One region of the Pseudomonas sp. FG86 genome, then DNA from elsewhere that is predicted to be linked to it. Evidence: riboswitches for the same ligand, from Rfam matches in the RefSeq annotation. Region 1 holds a riboswitch; the other holds the start of a gene.
What was found. Region 1 has a riboswitch for cobalamin ahead of ACODSV_RS19245 (CbtB domain-containing protein). Riboswitches for the same ligand answer to the same signal wherever they lie in the genome.

Region 2: another riboswitch for cobalamin. It lies ahead of cobO (cob(I)yrinic acid a,c-diamide adenosyltransferase); the one in region 1 lies ahead of ACODSV_RS19245 (CbtB domain-containing protein).

Annotation. Positions count from the first base shown of each region.
Region 1 is NZ_JBMDIS010000029.1:44,324-51,822, reverse strand. Features, by position in the region: gene cobM (precorrin-4 C(11)-methyltransferase) at 225-971, opposite strand; gene ACODSV_RS19255 (cobalamin biosynthesis protein) at 1,042-1,434, opposite strand; gene ACODSV_RS19250 (CbtA family protein) at 1,431-2,135, opposite strand; gene ACODSV_RS19245 (CbtB domain-containing protein) at 2,147-2,335, opposite strand; cobalamin riboswitch at 2,432-2,636, opposite strand; cobalamin riboswitch at 2,678-2,877, shown strand; gene cobW (cobalamin biosynthesis protein CobW) at 2,970-4,037, shown strand; gene cobN (cobaltochelatase subunit CobN) at 4,041-7,499, shown strand, end outside.
Region 2 is NZ_JBMDIS010000006.1:54,722-62,220, forward strand. Features, by position in the region: gene ACODSV_RS05840 (cobyric acid synthase) at 1-30, opposite strand, end outside; gene cobD (threonine-phosphate decarboxylase CobD) at 27-1,016, opposite strand; gene cbiB (adenosylcobinamide-phosphate synthase CbiB) at 1,009-1,917, opposite strand; gene bluB (5,6-dimethylbenzimidazole synthase) at 1,914-2,564, opposite strand; gene ACODSV_RS05860 (cobyrinic acid a,c-diamide synthase CobB) at 2,557-3,879, opposite strand; gene cobO (cob(I)yrinic acid a,c-diamide adenosyltransferase) at 3,876-4,487, opposite strand; cobalamin riboswitch at 4,567-4,815, opposite strand; gene ACODSV_RS05870 (PQQ-dependent sugar dehydrogenase) at 4,915-6,228, shown strand; gene ACODSV_RS05875 (C40 family peptidase) at 6,362-6,904, opposite strand; gene ACODSV_RS05880 (C40 family peptidase) at 7,049-7,499, opposite strand, start outside.

The DNA.
Region 1 (7,499 bases):
AAATCAGTGTGTTGTTGATGAATTAAACATTCAAACTCGACTGCTGACGCTATCTCCCTGGCAAGAAAGATCAAGTGTGGGAGGGGGCTTGCCCCCGATAGCGGTGCCTCAGTCGCCTCCTGAGCAGGCTGACACACTGCCATCGGGGGCAAGCCCCCTCCCACATTTTTTTTGCATTTGTTAATTTAAATCAATGCATTGTTTTAGTTTTATAAAGTGAATTATCAAGGTCGATAAAGGTGCGCATGCCCCGCCCGATACAACGACGACTCACTGAAACTGTCACTCGCCAGCACCCGGCCCACCACGATCAGCGCCGTACGCCGAAAGCCCTTGGCGGCGACTTTGTCGGCAATATCGCTGAGTGTGCCCACCGCCCAATCCTGATCCGGCCAGGTTGCCCGGTGCACCACGGCAATCGGGCAATCCGCGCCATAGTGCGGCAGCAGCTCTGCGACGATCTTCTCCAGGTGGTTGACCCCCAGGTGGATCGCCATGGTGGTGCCGTGGCGGGCCAGGCTGTCGAAGTCCTCGCCGGCTGGCATGCGGGTTTTATCGGCGTAACGGGTCAGGATTACGCTCTGGGCGATGTCCGGCAAGGTCAGTTCGGTCTCCAGCAGCGCGGCACAGGCGGCGACTGCGGTCACGCCCGGAATGATCTGGAACGGGATGCCCAGCTCGCGCAGATGACGAATCTGCTCGCCGATCGCCCCATACAGGCTCGGATCGCCGGAATGCACCCGCGCCACATCCTGGCCGTTGGCGTGGGCGGCCTTGATCAGCTCGATGATCTGCTCCAGGTGCAGTTCGGCGCTGTTGACCACCTGTTGCGCTTGATGCCCCTCCAGCACGGCCGCCGGTACCAGCGAACCGGCATAGATGATCACCGGGCAACTGCGGATCAGCCGTTGGCCTTTGACAGTGATCAATTCCGGGTCGCCGGGGCCGGCACCGATGAAGTAGACGGTCATGGAGGATTCCTGTCGAAAAACGGGCGAGCATGAAGATTGCTCATGATCGGAAGACGCAATTATCGATTTTTCAGCCGGCGCAGGCCAATGCAAAGGTGGCCTGGGCGGTTTTCTTGCGGGTGATCAGCAAGCGGGCGGGGCCTGGGGAGAGCTGTTCGGCCAGGGCCAGGGCGGCGCTTTCGGCGATGCCGTAACAGCCGGTGTGGGCAAAGGCGACCGCTGATTTATGGCTCAGACGGCCTTCATACGCGGCCAACTGTTCGGCGCTGAAGCACTGCAATGGCAGGTTCAACCTGCGCGCCAGGGCCAGTAACCCCGGCTCGTCCTGTTTGCGGTCGAGACTCGCCAGTGCGGTGATGTGCTGGCGCTCGATACCCGCTTCGGCGAGGGCCGTGTCAAACAGCGCCAGCAGGGCGTGCAATTCGCAGCCCCGCTGGCAACCGAGGCCGACCGCGAGTTTCATGCCGAGTATTGATCGTCGCGGTTGCGGCGAAACAACCAGGCGCTGATCAGGCCCAGGGCCAGCCAGAAGGCGACGTTGGTCAACTGCGAGGCGATCTTGAATTGTGCTTCCAGTGCCTCTGGCGCCAGCATCGAATGCACTTGCGGCTGCGGGGCGCCGATTACGTGAGGCACCACGAGGATCGCCACGCCCAGCCCTTTAAGCAGCCAGTTGCCACCGAACACCAACAGCGCAATACCGGCCGCAGTGGAGGCGGCCGTGCCGATCCACCAGATCTGGCGTTGCGCCAGGTCGGCGGCGGCCGTGCCCGGCAGCTCGGGCGGCAGGCCCAGGGTCGGCGCCAACACAAAGGTCGCGTAGCCGGCCAGGCCCCACAGCAAGCCTTGGGCCGTGCGGGTCGGTGCGCGCAGGGTATAGAGGCCGGCCAGCATCAGGGCGAAGCCGACGGCGACCACCAGGTTGCCGCCGGTGGTCGACAGCACGCGCTGCCAGCCGTCTTCCGGTTCCCAGGCTTCGGCGTCGTGGGTGTGCGCAGCGGCGCCAGCGGCATGCTCGTGCACGACTTCAGTCGCGGCCGGGGCCTTTTCGAAAGTTTCCGCCTGCAGAATCAGCGGAGCGACCCAGAAGCTTTGCAGCAGGGTCAGCAGCAGGGCGGCCAGCAAGCCGGTGAACCCTGCGGTTTGCGCAATACGTTTGATCATGTCGGCAGGTCTCAGTGGCACGGGAACGCGGCGCTGTGGCGGGTATCGTGGGCTGCGTTGTGCACCGCCTCGATATGCGAGAACCCGGCGAAATACACCAGGCACGCGCCCAGGATCGAGGCGCCGATGGCGGCGGTCAGGCGTTGGCTGAGGGTGGCGGTACTGCTGGCGGTGTGCGAAGTGCTGCTGATGATCGACATGGCGCGTCCCTATCGTGTTCAGGGTGAAACGAGCGCATGCAAACCCCGCGAGCCGGGCACGCAGGGTTTTAACAGCGCCCGCCCACCGCGGGTTTGTTATCTGATGTTATTCGGGCCGGTCTCCGGGCTTGCGAGGGACACTGGGTCTATAAAGCGTCGCCTTCCCATGCCGTACAGGCACAGTGGATCTGACGCTTCACTCGCTTACCGTTGCGGGGGCAGCACCGGACTGGTCATAAGGCTATGACTCACCGGTTTCCCGTTTCACCCTGTGAAGGGCACCCGAAACAAGGCGTGTAGGAAAGCATGCAGAGCGACGGTAGTCAAATTGACCGAGCCCCTGTAGCCTTGCACCTTCGAGGTTCTTCGGCCCAGGCCGAAGCTAAGAAGGGAACGCGGTTCAAGCCGCGGCTGCCCCCGCAACTGTGAAGGGTTTATCTGACTGCCACGCCACTGCCATTACGGCGGGAAGGCGCAGCCAGCGCCGGTCGCAAGATCCGCAAGCCCCAAGCCAGGAGACCTGCCTCGCAACCGATTTTCCAATTCAACCGGGCGGGGTGATCCGGTGACGAAATCTGCTGCTGCGCGCCACGCAGGGCCTATCGTCCCGTATGCCCGCCCCCAAGGGCATCCGATGAAAACACTGGCCAAACTTCCCGTCACTATCGTTACCGGCTTTCTCGGCTCGGGCAAAACCACCTTGCTGCGCCACATGCTCGACAACGCCCAGGGCCGTCGCATTGCGGTGATCGTCAACGAATTCGGCGAGTTGGGCATTGACGGTGAGATCCTCAAGCAATGCTCGATCGGTTGCACCGAGGAAGAAGCCAACGGCCGCGTGTATGAACTGGCGAACGGCTGCCTGTGCTGCACCGTCCAGGAAGAGTTCTTTCCGGTGATGCGCGAACTGGTGGCCCGTCGCGGCGACCTCGACCATATCCTCATCGAAACCTCGGGCCTGGCCTTGCCCAAGCCCCTGGTGCAAGCCTTCCAGTGGCCGGAAATCCGCAGCGCCTGCACCGTCGACGCGGTGATCACCGTGGTCGACAGCCCGGCGGTGGCCGCCGGCACCTTCGCCGCCTTCCCGGACCAGGTCGATGCCCAGCGCAAGCTTGATCCGAACCTGGACCACGAATCCCCGTTGCATGAACTGTTCGCCGACCAGTTGGCCAGCGCCGACCTGGTGATCCTCAACAAGTGCGACATGATCAACCCCGAGGACCTGGCCCGCGTGCGCCTGGAAGTGGCCGAAGAGCTGCCACCCGCGGTGAAGATCGTCGAAGCCAGCAGCGGTCGCCTGCCCCTGGACGTGCTGATCGGCCTGGGCGCCGGCTCCGAAGAGCATATCGACGGCCGCCACAGCCATCACGATCATCACCACGACGGTGAAGACGACCATGACCACGATCACGACGCGTTCGACTCCATCTCCATCGACCTGCCTCAGGCCGATGAGGCGCTGCTGCTCGACGCGCTGACCCAGTTGGTGGTGCAGCACGGCATCCTGCGTGTCAAAGGCTTCGCGGCGATTCCGAACAAGCCGATGCGCCTGCTGATCCAGGGCGTGGGCACGCGTTTCGACAAGCACTTCGACCGCGCCTGGGGGGCCGACGAGGCACGCATCACGCGCCTGGTGCTGATCGGCCAGGCGCTGGACGCGGCCGGCCTCGAAGCGCAATTGCGCGCAGCGCTCAACGTTTAACCCATGCACCTGCTCAGGACTCAACCCGGCGGCTTCGTCGCGGACGACAATATCGCCGACCTGGGGCAAACCCCCGCCGAGCTGGTGATTCTGTGCAGCGGCGATTCCAGCCTGGCGCTGCTGGCCGAAGCCGCCCAGCAGTTGCCCGAGGACTACCCGAGCCTGCGCCTGGCCAACCCCATGCAGGTGCAGAACCACGCCTCGGTCGATCTGTATGTCGATGAAGTGCTGCGCCATGCCAAGGTCATCCTGATTTCGCTGCATGGTGGCATCGGGTATTGGCGCTACGGTATCGAGCGCCTGGTGGCGCTGGCCGAGCGCGGCGTCACGTTGATCCTGGTGCCCGGTGATGACCGCCCTGACCCGGAACTCAGCGGCCTCAGCACCGTGGCCGCTGAGGCCCGCGACCGCTTGTGGCAGTACCTGCGCCAGGGTGGCCTGGGCAATGCCCTGGATTTTTATCGCTGCCTGGCCAGCGCTTATCTGCAGCGTGACTACGCCTGGGCCGAGCCACACACTCTGCCGCGCACTGCGATTTATCACCCGCATCAGGCCAATGCCCGCCTCAATGACTGGCAAATGGAGTGGCACCCGGAGTTTCCGGTGGCGGCGGTGCTGTTCTATCGCTCTCATTTGCAGGCGGCCAATACCGGCTTTATCGATGTGTTCTGCCAGCGTTTGCAGGCAGCGGGCCTTAACCCGTTGCCGGTGGCGGTGGCCAGTTTGAAAGAGCCCGGCTGCCTGGCGGTGGTCGAGGATTGGCTGGATGAAGTCAATGCGGCGGTGATTCTGAACACCACCGGCTTTGCCCAATCCAGCCCCGAAGCCCCCCATCTACGCCCGTTTCGCCGCAATATCCCGGTGATCCAGGCGATCTGCGCCCAGGACAACCAACCCGGCTGGCAAGCCAGCGAACAAGGCCTCGGCCCGCGCGACCTGGCGATGCACATTGCCTTGCCGGAGCTGGACGGGCGGATTATCAGCCGGCCGATCAGCTTCAAGGACCTGGCCTGGCGCAGTGAGCGCAGCCAGTCGGACGTGGTGTGCTACCGCGCCGCGCCCGAGCGTATGGACTTTGTTGCCGAACTGGCGCGACGTTGGGTCGAACTGGCGCGGGTGCCGAATGGGGATAAGCGTATCGCGCTGATCCTGGCCAACTACCCGACCCGTGATGGCCGCATCGGCAACGGCGTGGGCCTGGATACCCCGGCCGCCGCGCTGAATATCCTGCGCGCCCTGCACAGCGAAGGTTACCCGGTGCCGGAGACGCTTCCCGACAGCGGCACGGCGCTGATCCATGAACTGCTCGGCGGTGTCACCAACGACCTGGACAGCCTCGACCTGCGCCCCTGCCACCAAAGCCTGGGGCTGGACGACTACGCGGTGATGTTCAGCCGCTTGCCCGAGGCCAACCGCCAAGCGGTACTGGCGCGCTGGGGCTCGCCCGACAACGACCCGATGTGTCGCGACGGCCGCCTGATGATTGCCGGCCTGCGCCTGGGCCAGACGTTCGTCGGTATCCAGCCCGCACGCGGCTACCAGGTGGACGCCAGCGCGGTGTATCACGACCCGGACCTGGTACCGCCGCATGCTTACCTGGCGTTTTACTTCTGGTTGCGCCACACCTACGGCGCCCACGGCGTGATCCATGTCGGCAAGCACGGCAACCTGGAATGGCTGCCGGGCAAGGGCGTGGGGCTGTCGGAAAACTGCTGGCCCGACGCGTTGCTGGGCCCGCTGCCGAATATCTACCCGTTTATCGTCAACGACCCGGGCGAGGGCGCCCAAGCCAAGCGCCGCACCCAGGCGGTGATCATCGATCACCTGATGCCGCCGCTGACCCGTGCCGAAACCTATGGGCCGTTGCGCGACCTAGAGCTGTTGGCCGACGAATACTACGAGGCGCAATTGCTCGACCCGCGCCGCGCCCGTGAGCTGCAAAAAGACATCCTCAAGCTGGTGCGCGAAACCCGCATCGACCAGGAACTGGAACTGGACAGCGACGCCGACGCGGCGATCTGGTTGCCGCGCCTGGATACCTACCTGTGTGACTTGAAGGAATCGCAGATACGCGATGGCCTGCATGTGTTTGGCGAGTCGCCCGCAGGCCGCTTGCGTATCGATACCTTATTGGCGTTGCTGCGCATCCCGCGTGGCGACGGGCGTGGCCCGCAATCGAGTTTGCTGCGCGTATTGGCCAAGGCGTTCGAGCTGGGTTTCGATCCGCTGGACTGCGCCTTGGCCGAGCCGTGGACCGGTCGCCGGCCCCAGGTCCTGCAAACGATCGATCCACAGTCATGGCGTACCGCCGGCGACACCCGCGAGCGCCTGGAGCGCTACGCAGCGCGCTTGATCGAGCAGGCGCTGGAAGGCCCGCTCGAACAGTTGGAAGAACCGGGTTGGGAGGCTGTGAAAGCGGTCATCGAAAGCCTGCGCATCGTCGTGGCGCCGCGCCTGGATGCTTGTGGCCCCGCCGAAATGCGTGGCCTGCTGGATGCCTTGAGTGGTCGCTTTGTGCCCGCCGGGCCTAGTGGCGCGCCGAGCCGGGGGCGCCTGGACGTGCTGCCCACCGGGCGTAACTTTTTTACCGTGGACGTGCGTAACCTGCCGACCACCACAGCCTGGCGCATCGGTTTTCAATCGGCCAACCTGATTCTCGAGCGGCATTTGCAGGACCATGGCGACCACCTGCGCCAGCTTGGCCTGTCGGTGTGGGGCACCGCCACCATGCGTACCGGCGGCGACGATATCGCCCAGGCCATGGCGCTGATGGGCGTGCGCCCGGTGTGGGCCACGGGCAGCCAGCGCGTGGATGATTTTGAAATCCTGCCGATCAGCCTGCTGGATCGCCCGCGCGTCGACGTCACGCTGCGGGTTTCCGGGTTCTTTCGCGATGCCTTCGCTAACCTGATCCGCCTGTTCGACGCCGCAGTGCAGGCGGTGGCGGCGCTGGATGAACCGGACGACATGAACCCGCTGGCGGCCAAGGTGCGCAGCGAGCGTGCGGCGTTGCTTGAGTCGGGCCTGGACGAAGAGGCGGCGGCGAAGCAGGCTGGCTGGCGCATCTTTGGCGCCAAGCCCGGTGCCTATGGCGCAGGCGTGCAGGGTGCGATCGACGGCCGCCTGTGGCAAAGCCGCGAGGACCTGGCCGAGGTCTACCTGAACTGGGGCGGCTATGCTTACGGCGCTGGCGATGAAGGCACCGCCGCCCGCGAGCAGTTCGCCCAGCGACTGAGCCAGGTGCAGGCGGTGTTGCAGAACCAGGACAACCGCGAGCATGACCTGCTCGATTCAAATGACTACTACCAGTTCCAGGGTGGCATGCTTGCCGCCGTGGAAACCCTGAGTGGCGACAAGGCCGCCAGCTACCATGGCGACCACAGCCAGCCGGATTTGCCCAGGGTGCGTACCTTGAAGGAAGAGCTGAACCGGGTGATCCGTTCCCGCGCCGCCAACCCCAAG
Region 2 (7,499 bases), on a different contig from region 1:
GGTGGTGCCCTGCACCATCAGCGTACTCATGCAACGTCCTTATAGGCGGTCAGCGCTTCATCCAGGCGCAGCCAGTCTGCTTCCGTGTCTGGCAGGCCGAAGCGCAGGCTGCTGTCGTGTACGAACAGACGCAGCAGGATGCCGCGCTGGGCCATGAATTCGTGCAGCCGTTCGGCGTGCGGGGTGATCAACCACTGGAACAGGGCGCAACCGCCCTGGGGCTGAAAACCATGCCGCTCCAACAATGCGAACAAGCGCTGGCCGGCTTCAATGCAACGCGCGCGCTGTTGAACCTGCCCGGCGGTGTCGCGCAGGCAGGCCTGGCCCAGTACTCGCGTCGGACCGCTGACGGCCCAAGGTCCGACCTGTTCGGCCAATAGCTTGAGCAACTTGCGTTCGGCCAGCACAAAACCCAGTCGAACGCCGGCCAGGCCGAAGAATTTACCGAACGAGCGCAGCACGATCAGGCCGACCTGATGGGCCTGGCCCGCCAGGCTCAACTGCGGGGTCACGTCCATAAAGGCTTCGTCCACCACCAGCCAACCGCCACGCTGGGCCAGCCGTGTATGCCAGTCGAGCAGGCGTTGCGGCGCCAGGCTCAGGCCCGTGGGGTTATTAGGGTTGACCACCACCAGCACATCAAGGCTGTCGAGAAAGAAATCGACCTCTTGTTCCTGCACTTCGCGCACCACGTAACCCGCGCGGCGCCAGGCCTCGGCGTGCTCGGCATAACACGGCGACAGCACGCCGACCTTGCCGGCACGCCGCAGGCGCGGCAGCAGCTGGATTGCCGCCTGGGAACCCGCCACCGGCAATACGTGCGCCACCCCGTAATATTCGCTCGCGGCCTGCTCCAGACCGTCGTCGGTTTCCGGCAAGCGTGCCCAGGCCCGCTGTGGGATCTCGGGGATCGGCCACGGCCATGGCGCCAGGCCACTGGACAGGTCGAGCCAATCGGCTTCGGCAATGCCGTATTGAATCGCCGCCTTGCGCAGGCGGCCGCCGTGTTCAAGCATAGAATTGCGCCCCTGCACATAGGATCAGCAACCACAACCATACGCCGCGTTGCACCAGTTGCCAGCCACGGTCGATGGCGTCGGCATCGGCCGGTGGACCTTCTCCCAACTGAGGGCGCTGGTGCACCTCACCATGATAAATCGCCGCACCGCCCAACTCGACGCCCAAGGCGCCTGCGCCAGCGGCCATCACCGGCCCGGCATTCGGGCTGTCCCAGGTCGGCCCCTGGGTGCGCCAGCACTTGAGCGCCAGTCGAGTCTTGCCCAGCAACGCGTAAGTCAAGGCCACCAGGCGCGCAGGCACATAGTTGAGTACATCGTCGATCTTCGCCGCGGCCCAGCCGAAGCGTTCGAAGCGTTCGTTGCGATAGCCCCACATCGCGTCGAGGGTGTTGCTCAGGCGGTAGAGCACCACACCCGGCACGCCGGCCACCACGAACCAGAACAGCGCAGCAAATATTGCGTCGCTGCCATTCTCCAGCACCGACTCGGTGGCGGCACGGGCGACTTCAGTACGGTCCAGTTCGCTGGTCTGGCGGCTGACCAGGTAGCTCACGCGCTTGCGGGCCTCATCCAGGTCATCGCTGCGCAGGGCCTGGGCCACCGGAATCACATGCTCGCCAAGGCTGCGCATGCCGAGGGCGCAGTACAGTGCGAGCACCTCCAACACCCAACCGATATAGGGTGCCCACGACAACGCGGTGGCCAACAGCGTCAACGGCACCACCGCTATCACCCACGCGGTCACGCCGTGGCTGCGCCAGCCACGGCCACCGCTATTGAAACGTTGCTCGATGCGTCCGGCGAAATTGCCAAACGCCACCAGCGGATGCCAGCGCCTGGGTTCACCCAGCAGCGCATCCAGCGCCACCGCGGCGACACACAGCAAGGCCACACTCATTGACTTACTCCCCACACATTCTCATACAACATGTCACTCAGCGGACGCGGTTCGGTCCAGCCTTCGAGCTGCAGCATCGGGGCCGGGTAGAAGGCGTCGACCGGCCCCAGGCACAGCACCGCCAGGGGTTTCGCGCCAGGCGGCAAACCCAGCAGGTCGGCCAGGGCCCGGGGTTCGAACAGCGAGACCCAGCCCATGCCCAAGCCCTCGACGCGCGCGGCCAGCCACAGATTCTGAATCGCGCAGGCCAGGGAGGCCATGTCCATTTCCGGCAAGGTACGTCGCCCGAAGATATGCCGCTCGCGATCGTCCATCAGCGCCGCCACCAGCACTTCGGCGCAGTCATGGATGCCTTCGACCTTGAGCTTCATGAATTCATCGGAGCGCTCGCCCAAGGCTTCGGCGGTGCGTATACGTTCTTCCTCCACCAGTTGCTGGATCTGCCCTCGTAGCTGGCGGTCGCTGATGCGGATAAAGCGCCAGGGCTGCATCAAGCCGACGCTGGGCGCCTGATGCGCGGCCTGGAGCAGGCGATGCAGCAAATGCGGGGCCACCGTGCCGCCGGTGAAATGGCGCATGTCACGGCGTTCGGCGATGGCGCGGTAAACGGCGTCGCGCTCGGCCGGGGGGAAAGCGTTGTCACTCATGGGACTGGGCTGACTCAAGGTCGGGCGCAAACAGCGCGGCAACCGCACGGGGATTGGAGGGGAAGTAGAAGTGCACGTAGGAAGCGGTCATCCGCCCTTGCCGATACACCGCCTCGGCACCCCGCCCGCCGTTGGGGCTCAAGCCACGGGCGATCGGTTGCCAGTCGGTGCTGGTCAGGGAATGGTGGTAGGTGTGCCCGCGCAATACGCCTTCCGGCAACTCGACGCTTTGCAGGGCAAGGGCCGCCAGTTTCTTCTGCATCACCGCATCCCCCTGCAACAGGCCGACCAGCTCGGCACGGGTGCCGTCGACATCGGTGAGCGAGTCCAGCAGGTAGAGCATGCCGCCACACTCGGCAAGCAAGGGTTTACCGGCAGCATGATGGGCACGGATGGCATCGAGCATCGAGGTGTTTTCCGCCAGCGCCTGGTGATGCAGCTCCGGGTACCCGCCTGGCAGATAGAGGCTGTCGGCCTCGGGCACTTGGCGATCATGAATCGGTGAGAAAAAGCGCAACTCGGCCCCCATCGCCCGCAATAGATCCAGGCTGGCGCCATAGGTGAAGGCAAAGGCTTCGTCACGGGCCACGGCGATGCGCACACCGGCGAGCAGCGGTTCGGCTTCGATCACTTCAGGCGCGGCGAAGGTCACCGGCGGCGGCAAGGCAACTTCACAACTGTTGCCCAGGGCCTGGGCAGCGGCGTCCAGGCGGACGTCGAGATCATTCAGTTCGCTGGCTTGCACCAGGCCAAGATGGCGGCTGGGCAACTCAATCCCGGTTTCACGGGACAACGCGCCGTACCAGCGCAAGCCTTCGGTGAGGCTCCCTTCGAGCAGTTGCGCATGGCGCAGGGTGCCGACACGGTTGGCCAACACACCGGCAAACGGCAAGTCCGGCTGATAACGCGCCAGGCCCAGGGCCAGGGCACCGAAGGTCTGGGCCATGGCGGTGCCGTCGATCACCGCCAGCACCGGCACACCGAAGTGCCGCGCCAGGTCAGCGCTGGACGGCGTACCGTCAAACAGGCCCATGACGCCTTCGATCAGGATCAGGTCGGCCTCCCCTGCCGCTTCCCACAGCAAGCGACGACTTTCCTGCTCGCCAACCATCCACATATCCAACTGATACACCGGCGCACCGCTGGCGCGTTCGTGGATCATCGGGTCGAGGAAGTCCGGGCCGCATTTGAACACGCGTACCTTGCGCCCCAGGTTGCGGTGCAAACGGGCCAGCGCAGCGGTGACCGTGGTTTTGCCCTGGCCGGACGCCGGTGCGGCGATCAGTACGGCCGGACAATGACGGGGCTGATTCAAAGTTCGACGCCCTTCTGTGCCTTGATACCGGCCTGGAACGCGTGCTTGAGCATGCCCATTTCGGTGACGGTGTCACCCATCTCGATCAACTCCGGCTTGGCGCCACGGCCGGTAACCACCACGTGCTGCATCGGCGGACGGGCTTGCAGGTCGCTCAGTACCTGGTCCAGGTCGAGGTAGCCATGCTTGAGGGCGATGTTCAGTTCATCCAACACCACCAGGCCGATGCTCGGGTCTTGCAGCAGTTCGCGAGACACGGCCCAGGCGGCCTCGGCGGCGGCGATGTCGCGCTGGCGGTCCTGGGTTTCCCAGGTGAAGCCTTCGCCCATGACGTGAAAGCGCACTTGTTCGGGGAAGCGCCGGAAGAACAATTCTTCGCCGGTGCTGTTACGGCCTTTGATGAACTGCACCACGCCGCACTGCATGCCGTGGCCCATGGCGCGCGCGAGCATGCCGAACGCAGAGCTGCTTTTGCCTTTGCCGTTGCCGGTCAGCACCAGCAGCAAACCGCATTCGTTCGGGGAATTGGCAATGCGCTCGTCAATCACGGCTTTTTTGCGCAGCATGCGCGCCAGGTGGCGTTCGTCGCGGTCGGGGGAATCGGTCATGGCAGCTCTCCGTTGGGGCTGGACAAAAACGGCGGGCAGGAAAAAACAAAAACAGACAGCCAAGCATCGCCCACCGTGATGCTGTTGGATGATCCAGGCCGGTCTCCGGACTCATGAGTGGCTCGCTTTATAGAAAGCAGGCCGACGCTGCGCCTTCCCATATCGCAGCGCGATACAGTGGCCAATAGCACCGTCTTGACTCATTTACCGTTGCGGGGGCAGCGCCGGAATTGCGGCAACACTGTGTACAAGTGCGCTCACTCACCGGCTTCCCTGTTTCACTCAGTCGACCCTTGGGTCACAGAGCACCTGAAACAAGTCGCGAAGGTTAGTGGGTTGGGGGGGGAGCGTCAATTAAAGCTGGCCTTGCACTTGAACCATCGTGCCGCAGCACTCCTCTACCCTTACAGGCATTCAGGAGAAAACCATGCATAAAACAAGACTCGCCCTACTGATCATGGTCGCAGGCACCCTCGCTGCCTGCGGAGAAAGCTCGACCTTGAAGGTATCGGATGGCACCGGCCCTTCGCCCCAACTGCCAGAGCCCAACAAGACCCTGATCCCCACCGTGAATATCGCCCCAGCCATTGGCTGGCCTGATGGCATGAAGCCAACCGCCGCCGCGGGCACCCAAGTGACAGCGTTCGCCGAAGGCCTGGATCACCCTCGCTGGCTGTATGTGCTACCCAATGGCGATGTGTTGGTGGCCGAAACCAATGCGCCGCCCAAGCCGGATGACGCCAAGGGCATTCGCGGCTGGGTAATGGAAAAGGTCATGGGCCGTGCCGGTGCCGGCGTGCCCAGCCCGAACCGCATCACCTTGCTGCGCGATGCCGATCACGATGGCGTCGCCGAGACCCGCACGGTCTTCCTGGAGAATCTCAACTCGCCGTTCGGCATGACCCTGGTGGGCAACGACCTCTACGTGGCCGACTCAGACAAGCTGCTGCGCTTTCCCTATCAACCGGGCGAAACCGCAATCACGCAGGCCGGCACCACGGTGGTCGACCTGCCGGGCGGCAGCATCAACCACCACTGGACGAAAAACGTGGTGGCCAGCAAGGACGGCAGCAAGTTGTATGTGAGCGTCGGTTCCAACAGCAACGTCGGCGAGAACGGCCTGGAAGCGGAACAAGGTCGGGCGGCGATCTGGGAAGTCGATCGCGCCAGTGGCCAGCACCGGATTTTCGCTTCGGGCCTGCGCAACCCCAACGGCATGGCCTGGGAACCGCAGAGCGGCAAGCTGTGGACCGCGGTCAACGAGCGCGATGAGATCGGCAGCGACCTGGTGCCGGACTACATCACCTCGGTCAAGGATGGCGCGTTTTATGGCTGGCCATTCAGCTACTACGGGCAACATGTGGATGTGCGTGTCACACCACAGGACCCGGCCCTGGTCGCCAAGGCGATCGCACCAGACTACGCCGTCGGCCCGCATACCGCTTCGCTGGGGCTGACCTTCGCCGAAGGCAGCAAATTACCTGCACCGTTCGTCAACGGCGCCTTTATCGGCCAGCACGGGTCATGGAACCGCAAGCCGCACAGTGGCTACAAGGTGATCTTTGTGCCGTTCGAAGGTGGCAAACCCAAGGGGCAGCCAGTGGACGTGCTGACCGGGTTCCTCGACAAGGATGAGAACGCTATGGGCCGGCCGGTGGGTGTGGTGATCGATCAGCAGGGGGACCTGCTGGTGGCGGATGATGTGGGGAATAAGGTGTGGCGGGTGTCTGCAGTTAAGTAACTTTTCTCAAGACCACCACAAAAAATGTGGGAGGGAGCTTGCTGCCGATGAGGGCGTGTCAGTCCATGCATTCAGTGACTGACACACCGCTATCGGGAGCAAGCCCCCTCCCACATTGGGTTCGGTGTCTGGCTTAGGGATTGCGGGCCAAGTGCTCAGCCGGCAATACGCGCTTGGCACTCAGGTAGGCGTTCTGCCAATAGGCTTTGGACAAGGTGTCCAGCTTCACCGTACCGCCCGTTTGTGGCGCATGCACAAAGCGCCCTTCGCCTACATAGATCCCGGCATGACTGACCTGTGATCCACCACCGGTGGCGAAGAACAGCAAGTCACCGGTCTGCAGGTTTTCTTCGCTGACATCCTGGGCGCGCATCACGATCAATTCGCGAGTGGTGCGCGGCAGGGAGATGCCAGCGGCATCGCGGTAGACGAAGCCGATCAAGCCACTGCAATCAAAACCCGAATCCGGCGTATTGCCGCCCCATCGGTAAGGCGTGCCGACCAGGCCCAGCGCGCGGAAGAGCACATCTTCAGCAGCAGGCGAGAAACTTTGGCTGGAATAGTTGAACACCGGCTTAGGCTTGGCCGCTACGTGAGCGGGCGGCGGTGTGCGGCTTGCGCAGGCGCTGAGGAGCGCGGCGCAAACAATAAGAATCAGGCGGGCCGAGGTCGACATGTGCAGAACAATCCTGGTCTGGATGCGGCTTTCGCTGCCGAACGCTGAAAACCAGAACGCGCAAGCAAAGCTTGCGCGAACGGATTACAACAATATCCAGGGATTCTAGCGCTTACACGTCAAACTTCAAGTATCACTTTAACTTTACTTGCTGGCGGTAACCGTTGTCGGGGCCATGGCGAGTGCGCGCTTGGCTTCGATAAAGGTTTTGCTCCAGTAGCTGTCACCCAGGTTGTCGACTCGAACACCGCCACTGCGACGGCTGCTGGAGTGGATAAACTGGTTATCGCCCAAGTAGATACCGGCGTGACTGACACGACCACGGCCTGCAGTACTGAAGAAAAGCAGATCACCGGGCTTGAGGTTGTTGCGCGCGACCAACGGTGCTTTCACGTTGATCATTTCGCGAGTGGAGCGTGGCAGGTTCATGCCAGCTTCTTCACGAAACAGGTAGCCGATGAAACCGCTGCAGTCGAAACCGGCTTCAGAGGTACCGCCGAAACGGTAACGGGTACCGATCAGGGACATGCCGCGTTCGAGGATGCTGTCGGCCAGAACGGGAAGCTGATAAGGCTTGCTGCCGGCAAAGTCGGCC